Regions from separate parts of the Streptomyces sp. NPDC000983 genome, predicted to be linked through region 3. Evidence: riboswitches for the same ligand, from Rfam matches in the RefSeq annotation. Region 3 holds a riboswitch; each other region holds the start of a gene.

What was found. A riboswitch is a leader RNA that binds a small molecule or an ion and turns the genes downstream of it on or off. The one in region 3 is predicted to bind cyclic di-AMP.
Region 1: another riboswitch for cyclic di-AMP. It lies ahead of ABT296_RS20190 (C40 family peptidase); the one in region 3 lies ahead of ABT296_RS12615 (M23 family metallopeptidase).
Region 2: another riboswitch for cyclic di-AMP. It lies ahead of ABT296_RS17415 (transglycosylase family protein); the one in region 3 lies ahead of ABT296_RS12615 (M23 family metallopeptidase).
Region 4: another riboswitch for cyclic di-AMP. It lies ahead of ABT296_RS24105 (M23 family metallopeptidase); the one in region 3 lies ahead of ABT296_RS12615 (M23 family metallopeptidase).

What each region holds. Positions count from the first base shown of each region.
Region 1 covers NZ_JBEPBM010000016.1:117,242-121,258, reverse strand. Annotated here, with positions in the region: gene ABT296_RS20205 (urease subunit alpha) at 1-387, opposite strand, end outside; gene ABT296_RS20200 (urease subunit beta) at 380-691, opposite strand; gene ABT296_RS20195 (urease subunit gamma) at 703-1,005, opposite strand; cyclic di-AMP (ydaO/yuaA leader) riboswitch at 1,734-1,859, shown strand; gene ABT296_RS20190 (C40 family peptidase) at 1,863-2,336, shown strand; gene ABT296_RS20185 (LysE family translocator) at 2,392-3,030, opposite strand; gene ABT296_RS20180 (LysR family transcriptional regulator) at 3,136-4,017, shown strand, end outside.
Region 2 covers NZ_JBEPBM010000013.1:131,681-135,697, reverse strand. Annotated here, with positions in the region: gene eno (phosphopyruvate hydratase) at 1-319, opposite strand, end outside; gene ABT296_RS17415 (transglycosylase family protein) at 617-1,348, opposite strand; cyclic di-AMP (ydaO/yuaA leader) riboswitch at 1,353-1,533, opposite strand; gene ABT296_RS17410 (transglycosylase family protein) at 1,710-2,774, opposite strand; gene ABT296_RS17405 (cytochrome P450 family protein) at 2,925-4,017, opposite strand, start outside.
Region 3 covers NZ_JBEPBM010000009.1:43,468-47,484, forward strand. Annotated here, with positions in the region: gene ABT296_RS12595 (aspartate aminotransferase family protein) at 1-999, shown strand, start outside; gene ABT296_RS12600 (helix-turn-helix domain-containing protein) at 1,052-1,672, shown strand; gene ABT296_RS12605 (DUF6126 family protein) at 1,669-1,791, shown strand; gene ABT296_RS12610 (tyrosine-protein phosphatase) at 1,801-2,586, opposite strand; cyclic di-AMP (ydaO/yuaA leader) riboswitch at 3,075-3,234, shown strand; gene ABT296_RS12615 (M23 family metallopeptidase) at 3,239-4,017, shown strand, end outside.
Region 4 covers NZ_JBEPBM010000022.1:11,607-15,623, reverse strand. Annotated here, with positions in the region: gene ABT296_RS24110 (M16 family metallopeptidase) at 1-789, shown strand, start outside; cyclic di-AMP (ydaO/yuaA leader) riboswitch at 1,004-1,164, shown strand; gene ABT296_RS24105 (M23 family metallopeptidase) at 1,177-1,941, shown strand; gene ABT296_RS24100 (GntR family transcriptional regulator) at 2,130-2,825, shown strand; gene ABT296_RS24095 (HPr family phosphocarrier protein) at 2,963-3,244, opposite strand; gene ABT296_RS24090 (bifunctional acetate--CoA ligase family protein/GNAT family N-acetyltransferase) at 3,422-4,017, shown strand, end outside.

The DNA of each region.
Region 1 (4,017 bases), on a different contig from region 3:
GTTGCCCGCGATGATCTCGGTCTCGGGGCCGATGACCAGGTCCGGGTGGACCCCGTCCATGGTGTCGGGGTTGCCGGCCTTGCCGATTCCGGTGATCCGGCCGTCCCGTATGCCGACGTCGGCCTTGACGACGCCCCAGTGGTCGATGACCACCACTCCGGTGACGACGGTGTCCGGGGTGCCGTCTGCGCGCGTAGCGCGCGACTGGCCCATGGACTCCCGGATGACCTTGCCGCCGCCGAAGACGGCCTCGTCCCCGGCGAGTCCGGGGCCGCCGCAGCGGTCCTCCTCGATCTCGACGAGCAGGTCGGTGTCGGCGAGCCGGATGCGGTCGCCGGTCGTCGGGCCGAACAGGTCGGCGTAGGCGGCACGCGAGATCTCAGGCATCGAGGGCACCTCCGGTCTCCCCGCGCAGTCCGGGCACGACGCGGGCGCCGGCCAGCGGGACGAGTTCGACGTCGACGGGGATTCCGGGCTCGAAGCGCACGGCGGTGCCGGCGGCGATGTTGAGCCGCCGGCCGCGGGCGGCGGCGCGGTCGAACTCCAGTCCGGGGTTGGCCTCGGCGAAGTGGTAGTGGGAGCCGACCTGGACGGGGCGGTCGGCGGCGTTGAGCACGGTCAGCCGGGTGATCTCACGGCCTTCGTTGTACACAATGGGCCCGTCCGCGAAGAGGACCTCTCCGGGAATCATCGACAGCCCCCTCAGACGATCGGGTCGTGGACGGTGACGAGCTTGGTGCCGTCGGGGAAGGTGGCCTCGACCTGGACGTCGTGGATCATCTCCGGGATGCCCTCCATGACGTCGTCGCGGGTGAGCAGCTTGCGTCCGGAGGCCATGAGCTCGGCGACCGTGCGGCCGTCGCGCGCGCCTTCGAGGATGTGCGAGGTGATGAGGGCGACCGCCTCGGGGTGATTGAGCCTCACCCCGCGGGCCCGGCGCTTCTCGGCGACGTCGGCCGCCACATGGATCAGCAGCCTCTCCTGCTCGTGCGGGGTCAGTTGCACGTCTCACCTCACAGTCCTCGCTCCGGACCGTGCGGGGCCCGGCGGCCGCGGCCACGGGCAAAGTGCCTGGTGGCGTGGAGGGAGGCTAGTTGGAGCGGGTTTCGTGCACGTTAACCGTGCCGTGACCGGAACGGGGCGCCTCCGGCCCCTCCGCGAGCCTTCGCAGGGGCCGGGCGCGGCGAGGCGGGCGAGCAGGGCGCCCCGGGGCGGGAACTGACGTTCGGTCACCCCTCACCGGCGCGCGCGCCGCGCGGGTCGTACGGTCGGCGCGGCGCGGCTCGCGCCACGCTTCCCCCGCGCTCGGACAGTTGACGCAGGTGAGCGGTGTCCGGCCGTCGGGGCGCGGCGCCGGGGCGTCCGGGCCGAAGCCGAAACGGACCAAACGGGGTACCCCCTTTCAGCGTAGGGGCGGCTCCTTTTGTCGACCCGTCAGAGTTGCGCGAAGTACGTGGTCTCACCACCTCATGGAGCGTTCCGTCCCTGGTCCGGGCATCCTCAGCCACCTCGACGATCATTCGAACGGAGCACCGTCCACCCGAACGGGTGAGTGGTGACTAACACCACAAATCCCCGGTTCCATTGGGATTTTCGGACATCGGTGAGCCAAGATCCCTGACTGACGACAAGCCCCCGCCACCGCGGCGGGGCGGTCCGGGCGGACGCCGAGTCCTGCCGCCGCCCGGATGACCGGTCGACAGGAGTGGATCGGCAGGAGTGGAGGACCCGAGCACGACGGGTCGCCGGCGCGGAGGTTCGCGTCGAGCAGCCCTTGGGGTGAAGCCGCATCGCGGCCGGGCAACTTCGCCAGCCCGAATCCGACAGGTCATCCTTCACAGGCGGCTGACGAAGGGTTGCGCATGACTGCGCTCAATCGTGTCCCGTCGCTGATGGTCCGGGCCGGTACGGCCTCGGCCCTCACCATCGCCGCCATGGGCGGCTCGATCGTGGCCCCCGGCCTCTCCGCCGAAGCGGAGGCGGCCACCCCGGCGACGAAGGCACTCCAGGTCGCGGCCTCCAAGAAGGGCTCCCCGTACAAGTGGGGCGCCACCGGACCGCACCGCTTCGACTGCTCCGGGCTCACGCTGTACGCGTTCAAGAAGGCGGGCAAGAAGCTGCCCCGCACCGCGGCCCAGCAGTACAACAAGACCCGCCACATCTCCGCGGGCAGCCGCAAGGCGGGTGACCTCGTGTTCTTCCACTCGGGGTCGAACATCTACCACGTCGGCATCTACGCCGGGAAGGGCAAGCTCTGGCACTCCCCGAAGACCGGTGACGTGGTGAGGCTGCAGAAGATCTGGACCAGGAGCGTCTGGTACGGCCGGGTGAGCTGACCCGGCGCCCCGAGGGGCGGCGGCGTCCCTGACTCGCCGCCGCCCCGACGGGGCCTCAGAACGCCGCCTCCAGCAGCAGGACGGCGCCGAGGACCGTCAGCGCGGTGCCGGTGACGCCCTCGACGAGCCGGGCGGCCCGCGGCCTGCGCAGCCACCGGCCGAGGCGGTCCACGAGCAGGGCGACGGCCGGGAACCACAGCAGGGCCAGCACCACCACGATCAGCGCCAGCAGGAGCGTGCGGGGCAGCACCGGGGCACCCGCGGGCACGAACTGGGGCAGCAGGCTGAGGAACGTGATCGGCGCCTTGGGGTTGAGGGCGTTGGTGACGAACCCCTGCCGCAGCGGACGCGCGGCACCGGCCGCCTGCGCGGGCGCTTCCCCTGGCACTTCCCCGGCCTCTGCGCTCCGGGGTCGGCGCAGCCCGAGCAGGGTGCGCGCGCCGAGGTACAGCACATAGCCGCCGCCCAGCACCTGGAGCGTGCGGAACAGGGCCGGAACCGCGGTCAGCACGGCGGCGACGCCGGCGACCGCCAGCGCCGTGTGCAGGAGCAGTCCGCCCGCGATGCCGAGCGCGCAGGCGATCCCGGCCCGGCGCGAGACCAGGGCGTTGCGTACGACGACGGTGAAGTCGGCCCCGGGCATGGCGACCATGCCAGCGGCGACCCCGGTGAAGGCGAGCAGCTGTGCGTCCATGGGACCAGCCTGCCGCCGTACGGGCTTCAGCAGGTATTTCGAATAGCCTGGGTCTGCCTTAAGCATTGCTTTGGGCTGTCGCTCCTTCCAGGCAGGTGTCCCGGCATGTACGACCCCACGCGGCTGGCGGCGCTGGTCGCGGTCGCCGAGTCCGGTTCGATCACCCGGGCCGCCGAGCGGCTCGGCTACACCCCGCCGGCGCTCTCCCAGCAGCTGGCCAAGCTGGAGCGGGAGGCGGGCACGGCGCTGCTCGTCCGGCACCATCGCGGGGCCCGGCTCACCGGGGCGGGCGAGCTGCTGGTGGCGCGGGCCCGCCGGGTGCTCGACGAGCTGGAGCGGGCCCGGCACGAGCTGGCCCGGCTCACCGGTCTGACCGGGGGCACACTGCGGCTGGGCACCTTCCAGACCGCCGGTGTCCATCTGCTGCCGCCGGTGCTCAGCGCCTTCCGCCGCGCCCACCCGGACGTGGAGCTGACCGTCACGAACCATGAACCGCCCGGCGGGGTCGCCGCGGTGGCCGCCGGTGAGATCGATCTGGCGCTGACGCACACCTACGAGCCCGCGGAGCCGGTGCCGGTGCCCTCGTCGGTGGTCCTGGAACCGGTGCTGGTGGAGGAGCTGGTCCTGGTGACCGCGCCGGGCCATGTGCTGGCCGAAAAGACCTCGCGGCTGCCGCTGAGCGAGCTGGCCGGGCAGCCGTTGATCAGCATGGCGCCGGACCATCCGGCCCGGCGGGGCGTGGAGGAGGTGTTGGCCCGGGCGGGGGCCACGCCGTCGGTGCTGGTGGAGACCCCGGTGTACGCGCTGGTGTGCGCTCTGGTCAGCGCGGGGCTGGGGGTCGGGGTGGTGCCGGAGATGGTGGCGCGGACCGCCGTCACCCCGGTGGGGACGCGGGCGCTGGAGGGGGGAGGACTGCGCCGTACGATCTCGGTCGCCCGGCGCTCGGGCGGCACGACACCCGCCGTGGACGCGTTCGGGGCGTTGCTG
Region 2 (4,017 bases), on a different contig from region 3:
CGAGCGAGCCCTTGTTGTCGGTGGCGTCCAGGTCGAACATCGCCTGGTCGATCAGGCGCTGCTCGGTGGCGTCGTAGCCGACGAGCTCCGGGCCGATCTGCTCGATGACGGCGAGGACGGCTTTCTCGACACCCTTGCCGAGGTAGCGGTTGGGGTCGCCGTCACGGAGCTCGATGGCCTCGAAGGCACCGGTGGAGGCACCGGACGGAACGGCGGCACGACCCGTGCTGCCGTCGTCGAGGCCGACCTCGACCTCGACCGTGGGGTTGCCTCGGGAGTCCAGGATTTCCCGGGCTACGACGACGTCGATGGACGGCACGAGCATCTCCTTCATGGGATGTGACGCTGGAAGTGCGGGGCACATGAGCCTTGCGACTAGAGCCTAACCGCCCCGGGGACGTAGGCCAGCCGACCGACCGTCCCGTGGACAAGGAGAGACGGTACCCATTGTTTCCCGTCGGAACAAAGCCTGGGTGAACGACGGGACAAGAAAACCCCGCCCCGGCGCGTACGGGGGAACGCGCCGGGGCGGGGGCCCGTGGGGACGGGGGGTGACCCCACGGGGCCTCCAGTATGGAGGCCCCCGATGGGGGGACCCTGTGATTCGGCTACGGGATCACTTGAGGTGGAGCTGCTGACCGGGGTAGATCAGGTCGGCGTCCGCGACGATGTCCTTGTTCAGCTTGAAGAGCTTGGCCCAGCCGCCCTTGACGTCGTGCTCCTCGGCGATGGTGCTGAGGGTGTCGCCCTTGACGACCTTGTACTCGCCGTCGCCCTTCTTGACCTTCTTGCCGGTCGGGGTGGTCACCGTCTTCTGGGCCTTCTGGGTCGTCTTGGCGGCCGGACGCTCGGCCGAACGCGAGGCGGACTGCTGCTCGGTGGAGCGCGTGGAGGTCCCGGTGGAGCCGCCGTTGTCCGTGGAGCCGGTGGAGCCGGTGGAGCCCGTGGAGCCGGTGGACGAGCCGCCGTTGTACGAGGCGCTCGACAGGCCGACGCCGCAGCTCGGCCAGGCACCCTTGCCCTGACCGGCGAGGACCTTCTCGGCGATCTCGATCTGCTGCGCCTTGCTGGCCTGGTCGGCGGTGGAGGCGTACTGCGTGCCGCCGTACGCGGCCCAGGTGGAAGCGGAGAACTGAAGGCCGCCGTAGTAACCGTTGCCCGTGTTGATGGACCAGTTGCCGCCGGACTCGCACTGGGCGACGGCGTCCCACTCGGAGGCGGTGGCGGCGGAGGCGTTGCCGGCCACCATGAGCGGGGCGGCGACGGCCGCGCCGGTCACACCGGCGATGGCGATGGCGCGAGTGGCCTTGGACGGACGACGGTGCTTGCCCTTGCCGGAAAACAGCATGGATCGATCCCCTCACCGACGCCTGCGAGGTGAGCTGTCGGGTTCGGGCCGGTTGAGTTGCCCGGCCGCGCGGCCTGTCGGTCGCACGGCTTCACCCCAAGCCGGATCCGGTGTCGAGTCTCCTCAACCGCCGGTCCCGGCGCTTACCTTGGGTCCCCCGCTCCTGCCTACGGCGCATGACGCGACGACTGTTCCCGTACGGCCACCGGCAGGATTCGGCGTGCGGCGGTCGGGGCCCGCTGCTGCGAGCGGTCACGACCGTAGGCAGGCGATCCGGGGAATTTCAAAGACGATCAGGGCTTCTGAGACTCATCCCACACTTTCACCAAAGCGGACATTCAGGTGCGAAGTGTGACGCGAACTAGCCCTGGTTTCCGACCGATTCGTCCCCTACTTCAAGGGTCTGACCGGGAGTGATACGGCTGGGGTCGGAGCCGATGGCGGACCTGTTGTCGGCGTAGAGCCCGCGCCATCCGCCGTCGAGGTCAAGGGAGTCGGCGATGCTCCCGAGGGTGTCGCCCTCGCGGACGACGTACGTCCGCTCCGCCCCGCCCTCGTCCGCGGGCTGGCCGCGGTGGCGGCCGGCACCGGTGTCCATGAGGGTGGAATTGCCGCCGACCCAGAGGATGTTGTCCGAATTGTCCAGCCCGGAGATTCCGGTGAACAGCCCCTCGGTCACACCCGAGGAGGCGCTCCCGGAGGAACCGGACGAACCCTCCGACGCCTCGGCCTCCGAGGTCTGTGACGATTCGGCAGCCTTGTCCGAGTTGTTCGCCTTATTCGACTTGCCCGACTTATCGGCATTCACCGAATCGGCCGAATCCGTCGAGCCGTTCGAGCCCTTTGAGCCCTTCGAACCGTTCGATTCACCCGAGGCCCCGGGTGACGCGGAGGCACTGGCGTCCGCCCCGGCCTCGGTCTCGTCGTCCGTGGAGGTGCCGCCGCCGATGGTGTCCAGCAGCCCGGCCGAACCGGACGAGTTGGAAGATCCGGACGAGTCGGACGAATCGCCGTCCTCTTCGAGGCCCGTGTCGATGCCGACCGAACCGGAGTCGGCGTCGAGGCCGGAGAGCGGACCGCAGGTCGGCCAGGCGGCGAGGCCCTGGTCGGCGAGTATGCGTTCGGCGACGGCTATCTGCTGGGAGCGGCTGGCCTGGTCCGGGCTGGCCGCGTACGCCTTGCCGCCGTACGCCTCCCAGTTCTCCTGGGTGACCTGGAGGCCGCCGTAGTAGCCGTTGCCGTCGTCCGCGCTCCAGGAGCCGCCGCTCTCGCATTCGGCGACCTTGTCCCAGGTGCTGCCCTCGGCCGCACTGGCGCCGGTGGCGCCGAGCAGCGGGATGGCGATGGCGGAGCCGGTCACGCCGGCCGCGACGAGGAGAGCCGGAGCCTGGCGGGGGCGACGGTGACGACCGTTCCCGGAGAGCATGCGGGGACCTTTCGCAGAACAGCAGGGACCGGCGCGGTACCCGTGGAGCGGGGCGCCGCGCTGACGAGTGAACGTATAGGCAGACGATCACTTGTCACAAGTCGATGCCGCACAGATCACGTCAAGATCACAGAGTTGACGGTGCGTCACCTATACCGGGAGCGCGACGGGTCGGTCGCAGGGTGTGAACTCGACCGGCAGAGTGCGCAGTCCGCGCATGATGAGGCCGCCCCTCCAGCGCAGGTCGGCGGGTTCGGCGCCGAGCCGGAGGTCGGGCAGCCGGGTGAGGAGGGTGGCCAGCGCGGTCTGCCCCTCCAACCGGGCCAGCGGGGCGCCCAGGCAGTAGTGGATGCCGTGCCCGTAACCGAGGTGCTGGTTGTCGCGGCGGGAGAGGTCGAGGGTGTCGGGGTCGGTGAACCGCGCCGGGTCCCGGTCCGCGGCGGCCAGGACCACGAGCACCGGGTCGCCGGCGGCGATGTCCTGGCCGCCGATGGTGAGGGGCCGGGTGGCGAAGCGCCAGGTGGCGAGCTCCACGGGGCCGTCGTAGCGCAGGAGTTCCTCCACTCCGGTCTCCAGCAGGCCGCTCTCCCCCGCGGCGAGGGAGTGCTGGAGGCGGGCCCGCTGCTCGGGGTGGGTGAGCAGGGCGAAGGTGCCGTTGCCGATGAGGTTGACGGTGGTCTCGAAGCCAGCGAAGAGCAGGATGAAGGCCATCGCCGCGGCCTCGTTCTCGGTGAGGTGCTCGCCGTGGTCGGAGGCGCGGATCAGACCGGAGATCAGGTCCTCGCCGGGCTCGGGCTCGGCGGGGAGGGCGGCGCGCTTGCGGTGGATGAGTTCGGCGAGGTAGCCGCGCATCTTCTTCACCGACCGGGCCACCCCGCCCCGGGGGCCGCCCTGGTGGCGGATCATCATGCCGGCCCAGTCCCGGAAGTCGTCCTGGTCCTCCGGGGGGACGCCGAGCAGGTCGCAGATGGCGTAGATGGGCAGCGGGAAGGCGAACTCGTGGATGAGGTCGGCGCTGCCCCTCTCGGCGAACCCGTCGATGAGCCGGTCGGTCAGCTCCTGCACCCGCGGGGCGAACTCGGCGACCCTGCGGGGTGTGAACGCCTTGCTGACGAGCCGTCGCAGCCGGGTGTGGTCCGGCGGGTCGATGTTGAGCAGATGCGTCATCAGCTCCGCCTTGCGCTCACCGGGGATACCGGTCCTGCCCCGGGCGTGGGCCGGCTCGGCGTGGTGCTCGGGGTTC
Region 3 (4,017 bases):
ACCGCGCTGAAGTTCGCCCGGCGCGCCACCGGCCGGCCCCGCGTCCTGTACTGCGACCACGCCTTCCACGGCCTGACCACCGGCTCCCTCTCCGTCAACGGCGAGGACGGCTTCCGCGACGGCTTCGCCCCGCTGCTGCCCGACACGGCCGTCCCGCTCGGCGATCTCGACGCGCTGGCCAGGGAGTTGAAGAAGGGCGACGTCGCCGCCCTGATCGTCGAGCCGATCCAGGGCAAGGGTGTGCACGAGGCCCCGCCCGGCTACCTCCGAGCCGCCCAGGAGCTGCTGCACCGGCACAAGGCGCTGCTCATCGCCGACGAGGTGCAGACCGGGCTCGGCCGGACCGGCGACTTCTACGCCTACCAGCACGAGGACGGGGTCGAGCCGGACCTGGTCTGCGTGGCCAAGGCGCTCTCCGGGGGCTACGTCCCGGTCGGCGCCACCCTCGGCAAGGACTGGATCTTCAAGAAGGTCTACTCGTCGATGGACCGGGTGCTGGTCCACTCGGCGAGCTTCGGCTCCAACGCCCAGGCCATGGCGGCGGGCCTCGCCGTCCTCGCGGTCATCGAGGACGAACAGATCGTCGCGGGCGCCCGCGCCACCGGCGACCTGCTCAGGTCCCGGCTCGCGGCCCTGGTCGACAAGTACGAGCTGCTCGCCGACGTCCGCGGCCGGGGCCTGATGATCGGCATCGAGTTCGGCCGGCCCTCCTCCCTGAAACTGCGCGGCCGGTGGACCATGCTCCAGGCCGCCCGCAAGGGCCTGTTCGCGCAGATGGTCGTCGTCCCGCTGCTCCAGCGGCACCGGATCCTGACCCAGGTCTCCGGCGACCACCTCGAAGTGATCAAGCTCATTCCGCCGCTGATCATCGGCGAACGGGAGGTGGACCGGTTCGTGGACGCCTTCACCGAGGTGATGGACGACGCGCACGGTGGCGGCGGGCTGATGTGGGACTTCGGAAAGACCCTGGTCAAGCAGGCCGTCGCCAACCGCCAGTAGCCCTTTTGCCTCAGAGGCAAGGAATTTGCCCCCGAGGCAATAATCGGGCTGAATGGAGAGCATGAGCTCTCCCGAGACCGGGTCGGACGACGACCTGCCCGTGGTCGCGCCCCAGCTGCGCGCCCTGCGCCGCCGGGCCGCCCTCACCCTGGAGGCCGCCGCCCGGGCAGCCGGACTGTCGCCGGCCCACCTCTCCCGGCTGGAGACCGGGCGGCGCCAGCCCTCGCTGCCGATGCTGCTCGCGCTTGCCCGCGTCTACGGTACGACGGTCTCGGACCTGCTCGGCGAGGCGGTCGCCGACCGGGACGCCGTGGTGCGCTCCGCCGACATGGAACCCACCGAGGCCGGCGGCTGGACCTACCGGCAGGCGGGCGCCCCCGGCCGCGGCATGCAGGCGCTGCGCCTGCACGTCCCCTTCGGCTCCCAGGGCGACATCGTGCGCGTGCACCCCGGCGAGGAGTGGCTCTACGTCCTCACCGGGCGGCTGCGGCTGCGCCTCGGGGACGCCACGCACCGGCTCGCGCCGGGCGACAGCGCCCACTTCGACTCGCTCACCCCGCACCGGATCGCCGCCGCGGACCCGGACGGGGCTGAGCTGCTCTTCGTCCACACCCTGCTGCAGAGCCCGACGGCCGCCCTGTGCCTGGGCCCGAACCCTGGAGACATGCCATGAAGGACATGGAGGAGAAGTTCCCGCGCGCGCTGTGGGTCCGTCTGTTCGTCTACATCGCGGTCGGACACGTCTTCGCCGCCTTCATCTACCTGCTCTTCGAGCTGGGCGCCAAGCAGTAGCCGGCGCCCTCAGTCGAGCAGTCGCTCCCGCAGCCGCTCGCGGGTTTCGGGGGCGACGGCCAGGCCGTCCGTCAGATAGGTGTCCACATCGCCCCAGGTCGCCTCGATCGTCTCGAAGGCCGCGTTCAGGTACTCGGCGCGGGCGTCGAACAGCGGGCTGAGCAGCTCCATGATCTCGGGCGTGTACGTGTTGCTGCGCTGCACCTTGTAGCGGCGGTGCTTGGCGTTCGACTCCAGGTAGTCGGCGAGGATCGCCTCGCGCTCCACGCCCACGGCGAGCAGGGTGACGGCCACCGACAGACCGGCGCGGTCCTTGCCGGCCGCGCAGTGCATCAGGGCCGGGACGCTGTCCTCGGCGAGGGAGTGCAGCACCCGGGAGTGCTCGGCGGTGCGCTCCTTGACGATCGTGCGGTACGACTCGATCATCCGGTTCGCGGCCTTGCCGTCGTCCAGGATCTCCCGCAGCTGCTCGATCTCGCCGTCGCGGACCATCTTCCAGAACTCGGCGCCGTCGGCCGGGTCGCTCAGCGGGAGGTTCACATTGCGCACCCCCGGCAGCTCGATGTCGGGGCCCTCCAGCTTCTGGTCCGCCGTGTTGCGGAAGTCGAAGATCGTGTGGAGGCCGAGCTCGGAGAGGAAGGCGGCGTCCTGGGCGGTCGCGTGCGCGAGGTGACCGCTGCGGAACAGCACTCCCTGCCGTACCCGCCGTCCGTCGACGGTGGGCAGTCCGCCCACGTCGCGGAAGTTGCGAACTCCGGCCAGCTCGGGCTCGGTCGACGGGACCTGCTGCGTCACTTGGGCTCCTCCCACCGGTCCCGCCGACTCCGGTGTCCGGCGGGCACGCTCCGACGATACGACATCGGGCCCGGCCGCCCCCGGAGTGTCGCAAAACGGACTAAGGGCGCCTAAAGCCCTGCGATTCGCCACGAGTTTGGAGTGCGGCTCCGATGTAACGGTTCTCCTTCTCTGGGGCTTCTGGGCCTTCTGTCCGAATTGCTGCCTTCATTCCAACTCGCTGTGGAATAAGGGAGGCTGGAGCAGCGTCAGTGAGCAGCGTCATAACCGTGACGGTGAGTCGCCCGTCATGTTCACGTAATGCATGTGCTTTTCAAGGGTGTTTACCGGAAAGCGCGGCCGCCCCTTGCACGGAAAGTGACGGCGAATTCTCCCAAGGGATCAAGAAGGGCGCCTTCGGGCGGAACCTTCTGCTTGTCCGTTTGCGTCTTGGTCGCTTACGTTCGCCACCAATCCGAGCGGACGCCGAATCCTGCCACCGCCCGGAGTCCGCACACTCACCCGTACCCGGCAGGAGCGGGGGACCCACAGGCATCACCGCCTGCTCCGGTCTCCGGAACAGGCTCGGGGTCAAGTCGCGCCCAGCGCGCGGCCGGACATCTCCAGTCCGAACCCGACAGCTCACCTCGCAGGCGCCGGAGAGGAATGCGCCATGCCCGCCAAGGGTAAGCACCGTCGTCCCAAGACCCTGAGCCTGACCCGTTCGATCGCCGTCGCCGGTACCGGTGGCGCCGCGCTCGCCCTTCCGCTCCTCGGAGCCGCGGGTGCGCACGCGGCCCCGTCCCAGTCCGTTTCGGAAAAGGCCGCCCAGTCGGTCCAGACGGTTCAGTCGGTGGAGAAGAAGTCGGTCGAGAAGAAGGCCGCGAAGAAGACCGCCAAGACCGCGACGAAGTCCTACACGGTCGTCTCCGGGGACTATCTCTCGAAGATCGCCGACGAGCAGGACGTCAGCGGTGGCTGGGAGAAGCTCTACCAGGACAACCGTGACGCCGTCGGCTCCGACCCGTCCCTGATCCACCCGGGCCTGAAGCTGTCGATCGGCGCGAAGGCCGCCGCGACGGGCGGTGCCGAGAAGTCCGCGGCCAAGTCGTCCGCCGAGTCCTCCTCGGGCTCCGCCGACTCCGCGAAGTCCTCGCAGGCCGAGCGGTCCCCGCAGGCCGAGCAGACCGAGCAGTCCTCGAACTCCTCCAACTCCTCCAACTCCTCGAACTCCGCCGAGTCCACGGCCGCCACCACGCAGGCCGCGCAGACCTCCACGAGTGCCTTCTCCGCCCCGGTCTCCGGCGCCGGTGTCGGCACGCAGTACAAGGTCGCGGGCAGCATGTGGTCCAGCGGCTACCACACCGGCGTCGACTTCGTCGTCCCGACCGGCACCTCCCTGAAGGCCGTGGGCGCGGGCACCGTCGTCTCGGCCGGCTGGGCCGGCGCGTA
Region 4 (4,017 bases), on a different contig from region 3:
GAGCGGCACGTCCGCCCCGCCACGGCCACCGCGGTGGTCGTCGGCGACCTCACCGGCATCGACCTCGACGCGCTGCTCGACGACACCCTCGGCTCCTGGACCGGCTCCGCGGCCGAGCCGCGTCCGGTGCCCCCGGTCACCGCCGACGACACCGGCCGCGTCGTCATCGTGGACCGTCCCGGCGCCGTCCAGACGCAGTTGCTGATCGGCCGCGTCGGACCCGACCGGCACGATGGGGTGTGGCCCGCGCAGGTGCTCGGCACGTACTGCCTCGGCGGCACCCTCACCTCCCGCCTCGACCGCGTCCTGCGCGAGGAGAAGGGCTACACCTACGGCGTGCGCGCCTTCGGGCAGGTGCTGCGCTCCGCCCCGGACGGCACCGGGGCGTCGATGCTCGCCATCAGCGGCTCCATCGACACGCCCAACACCGGACCCGCCCTGCAGGACCTGTGGACGGTGCTGCGCACGCTCGCCGAGGGCGGACTCACCGACGCCGAGCGGGACATCGCCGTGCAGAACCTCGTCGGCGTGGCGCCGCTGAAGTTCGAGACGGCCGCCTCCGTGGCCAACACCCTGGCCGACCAGGTCGAGCAGCACCTGCCCGACGACTTCCAGGCCACGCTGTACCGCCGGCTCGCCGAGACCGGCACCGTGGAGGCCACCGCGGCGGTCGTCAACGCCTTCCCGGTGGACCGTCTGGTGACCGTTCTGGTCGGCGACGCGGCCCAGATCAAGAAGGCCGTCGAGGAGCTCGGCATCGGTGAAGTCACCGTCGTGACGGCCGAGTAGGGACCTCCTCGGATGTGAAGGCGCGGCGACGCGCGCGTGGGGCCCTGGTGACGAAAGCGCCACCAGGGCCCCTTTATGTCCGAATTGAGGGAGAGGCTGCCTGTCTGGCCTGTGGCATGCGCTACAAAAGCCCCGATCCGTTTGAGGATTGAAAGTCGCCCCGCTTAGCGTCGTCCGGGCTGTCCGTCAGGCAGTGCGCCGCGACCGCGGCACCGGACAGTCATCGCCGAGTCCCCACGGCGCGAGCCAGGGGAGCCGGGGACCCACGCAGTCCCTGGGGTGAATCGGACGCCCGCGCTCACGCGAGGGGGTCCGTAGGAGACCTTCCTGCTCCGAACCCGTCAGCTAACCCGGTAGGCGAGAGGGAAGGAAAGGACCACCTACTTGATGGCGTTCACCCGCGCCACCGGGAAGCACCGTCGTCCCGGCCGGATGCAGCGCACCACCGTCCGCGCGGCGGGAGTGGCGGCGCTCGCCACCACCGGCGTCGTCGGCACCCTGGCCGCTCCGGCGCTCGCCGCCGAACCGGCCGCCGAACAGACCGGACTCACCCCGGTGATCACCATCGGCGACTCGGTCGCCGAGCAGATCGACGCCCAGGCCGCCGCCCAGCAGCAGGCGGCCGTCGAGGCGGAGGCCCGGCAGCAGGCCGAGGAGGCCGCGCGCGAGCGGGCCGCCGAGGCGGCCAAGGAGGCCCGGGCGGCCAAGGAGCGCGCCGCCCGCGAGGCCGAGCGCAAGCGCCTCAACACCTTCGTCTCCCCGATCTCGGGCTCCTACGTCTCCACCGGCTACAAGGCCGGCGGAGCGGTCTGGTCCTCCGGCAGCCACACCGGCGTCGACTTCCACGCCTCCAGCGGCACCGCCGTCCGCTCGGTCGGCACCGGCACCGTCGTCGAGGCCGGCTGGGGCGGGGCGTACGGCAACCAGATCGTCATCAAGATGCACGACGGCACGTACACCCAGTACGGTCACCTGTCGTCCATCGGGGTCTCGGTCGGCCAGTCCGTCACCCCCGGCCAGCAGATCGGCCTCTCCGGCGCCACCGGCAACGTCACCGGCGCGCACCTGCACTTCGAGGCCCGTACGAGCATGGAGTACGGCTCGGACCTCGACCCCGTCGCCTATCTGCGCGCGCACGGTGTGAACGTCTGACGCCACCCGCGCCCGCATCCCGTGACCCCGGCTCCCCGAGCCGGGGTTTTCGGCGTTTCGGGGACATCGCTGTCCAAAAAATATCCATGAAATCGGACCCCCCTTCGGAAATTCCGGCTCATTGCAATAGAGTCACTGAACACACGTCAGTCGTCGACGTTTCACGGGGATTAAAGCGGAGGTCGGTCATGCGTGTTCCGGCGCATTCGGTATGCACGGCGATCCGGGACGACATCGTCGCCGGTGTCTACGAGCGCGGCGGCCGGCTCACCGAGGAACTGCTGGCCCGCCGCTACGGCGTCTCGCGCGTCCCCGTCCGGGAGGCCCTGCGCACGCTGGAGGCGGAGGGGTTCGTGGTGACCCGGCGGCACGCGGGCGCGTGCGTCGCGGAACCGACCGAGCAGGAGGCCGCCGACCTGCTGGAGATGCGCACCCTGCTGGAGCCGCTCGGCGCCGCCCGGGCCGCCCAGCGGCGCACCGAGGCCCATCTGAAGGTGCTGCGCGGCCTGGTGCGGCTGGGGCAGGAGCGGGCCAGGCGGGGCAACAGCGAGGATCTGCGCTCCCTGGGCGGCTGGTTCCACGAGACGCTCGCACAGGCCTCCGGCAGCCCCGCGCTGACCTCGGTGCTGACCCAGCTGCGGCACAAGATCGCCTGGATGTACTCGGTGGAGGCGTCGGCCGGGCCGGTGGACGCCTGGGCCGAGCACGGGGCGATCGTGGACGCGGTCGCGCGCGGCGACAGCGAGCGCGCGCGGGCGATCACGGCGGTGCACGTGGAGCGCTCCAGCGGCACGCACCGGCTGCGGTTCCCCGCGGGCGGCGAGCGGCCCGACCGTGTGAGGAATTCGCAACATCCCGTAAACATGCCGAGCCTGCGTCATTAACATGCACGCCGTATACAAAGAGCAGGTAATTCGCGGGGGATTATTTCCGCTGCCCTTGAACGGGAAATGCGAAGGGCCCGGCCGATAATTCGGACGAGCCCTTCGTGGAAGCGGGGAGTGCCGCGACCGGTATTGCCTCAGACGGTCTCGGGGAGTTCCTCGAGGCCCTCGGCGACCACCTTCGCCAGACGGTCGAGGGCGGCGTCCGCGCCCTCGGCGTCGGAGGCGAGCACGATCTCCTCGCCGCCCTGGGCGCCCAGGCCCAGGACCGCCAGCATGGAGGCCGCGTTGACGGGGTTGCCGCCGGCCTTGGCGATCGTCACCGGGACACCGGTGGCCGACGCGGCCCGGACGAAGATGGAGGCGGGGCGGGCGTGGAGGCCCTCGGCCCAGCCGACGTTGACGCGGCGCTCAGCCATGTGATGCTGCCCTTCAGGTGCTCAGGTTGTCTAGACCAGTGTTCCACAAGGTGAAGCGTGTCCGGAACGGACCCGTGACCCGTTCCCCGCGGTCGTCGCGCCGCGGTCCCGGTCCGGCACCCGTCCTCCACAGACTGCCCCGCGCCGTTGTCGTACGCGAGCCGTACTCTGGGGCCCATGCAGAGCGCGTCGGACCGGCACGAGTACCCCGCCCACTGGGAAGCCGACGTGGTGCTGCGCGACGGCGGCACCGCGCGCGTCCGCCCCATCTCCGTCGACGACGCCGAGCGCCTGGTGAGCTTCTACGAGCAGGTCTCGGACGAGTCGAAGTACTACCGCTTCTTCGCGCCCTACCCGCGGCTGTCCGCCAAGGACGTCCACCGCTTCACGCACCACGACTTCGTGGACCGGGTGGGGCTCGCGGCCACGATCGGCGGCGAGTTCATCGCGACCGTGCGCTACGACCGCATCGGGCCCGGCGGCCGGCCCGCCTCCGCGCCCGCCGACGAGGCCGAGGTCGCCTTCCTGGTCCAGGACGCCCATCAGGGGCGCGGGGTCGCCTCCGCCCTGCTGGAACACATCGCGGCCGTCGCGCGGGAGCGCGGGATCCGCCGGTTCGCGGCCGAGGTGCTGCCCGCCAACACCAAGATGATCAAGGTGTTCACGGACGCCGGGTACACCCAGAAGCGCAGCTTCGAGGACGGCGTCGTCCGCCTGGAGTTCGGCCTGGAGCCCACGGACCGCTCGCTCGCCGTGCAGTACGCGCGCGAGCA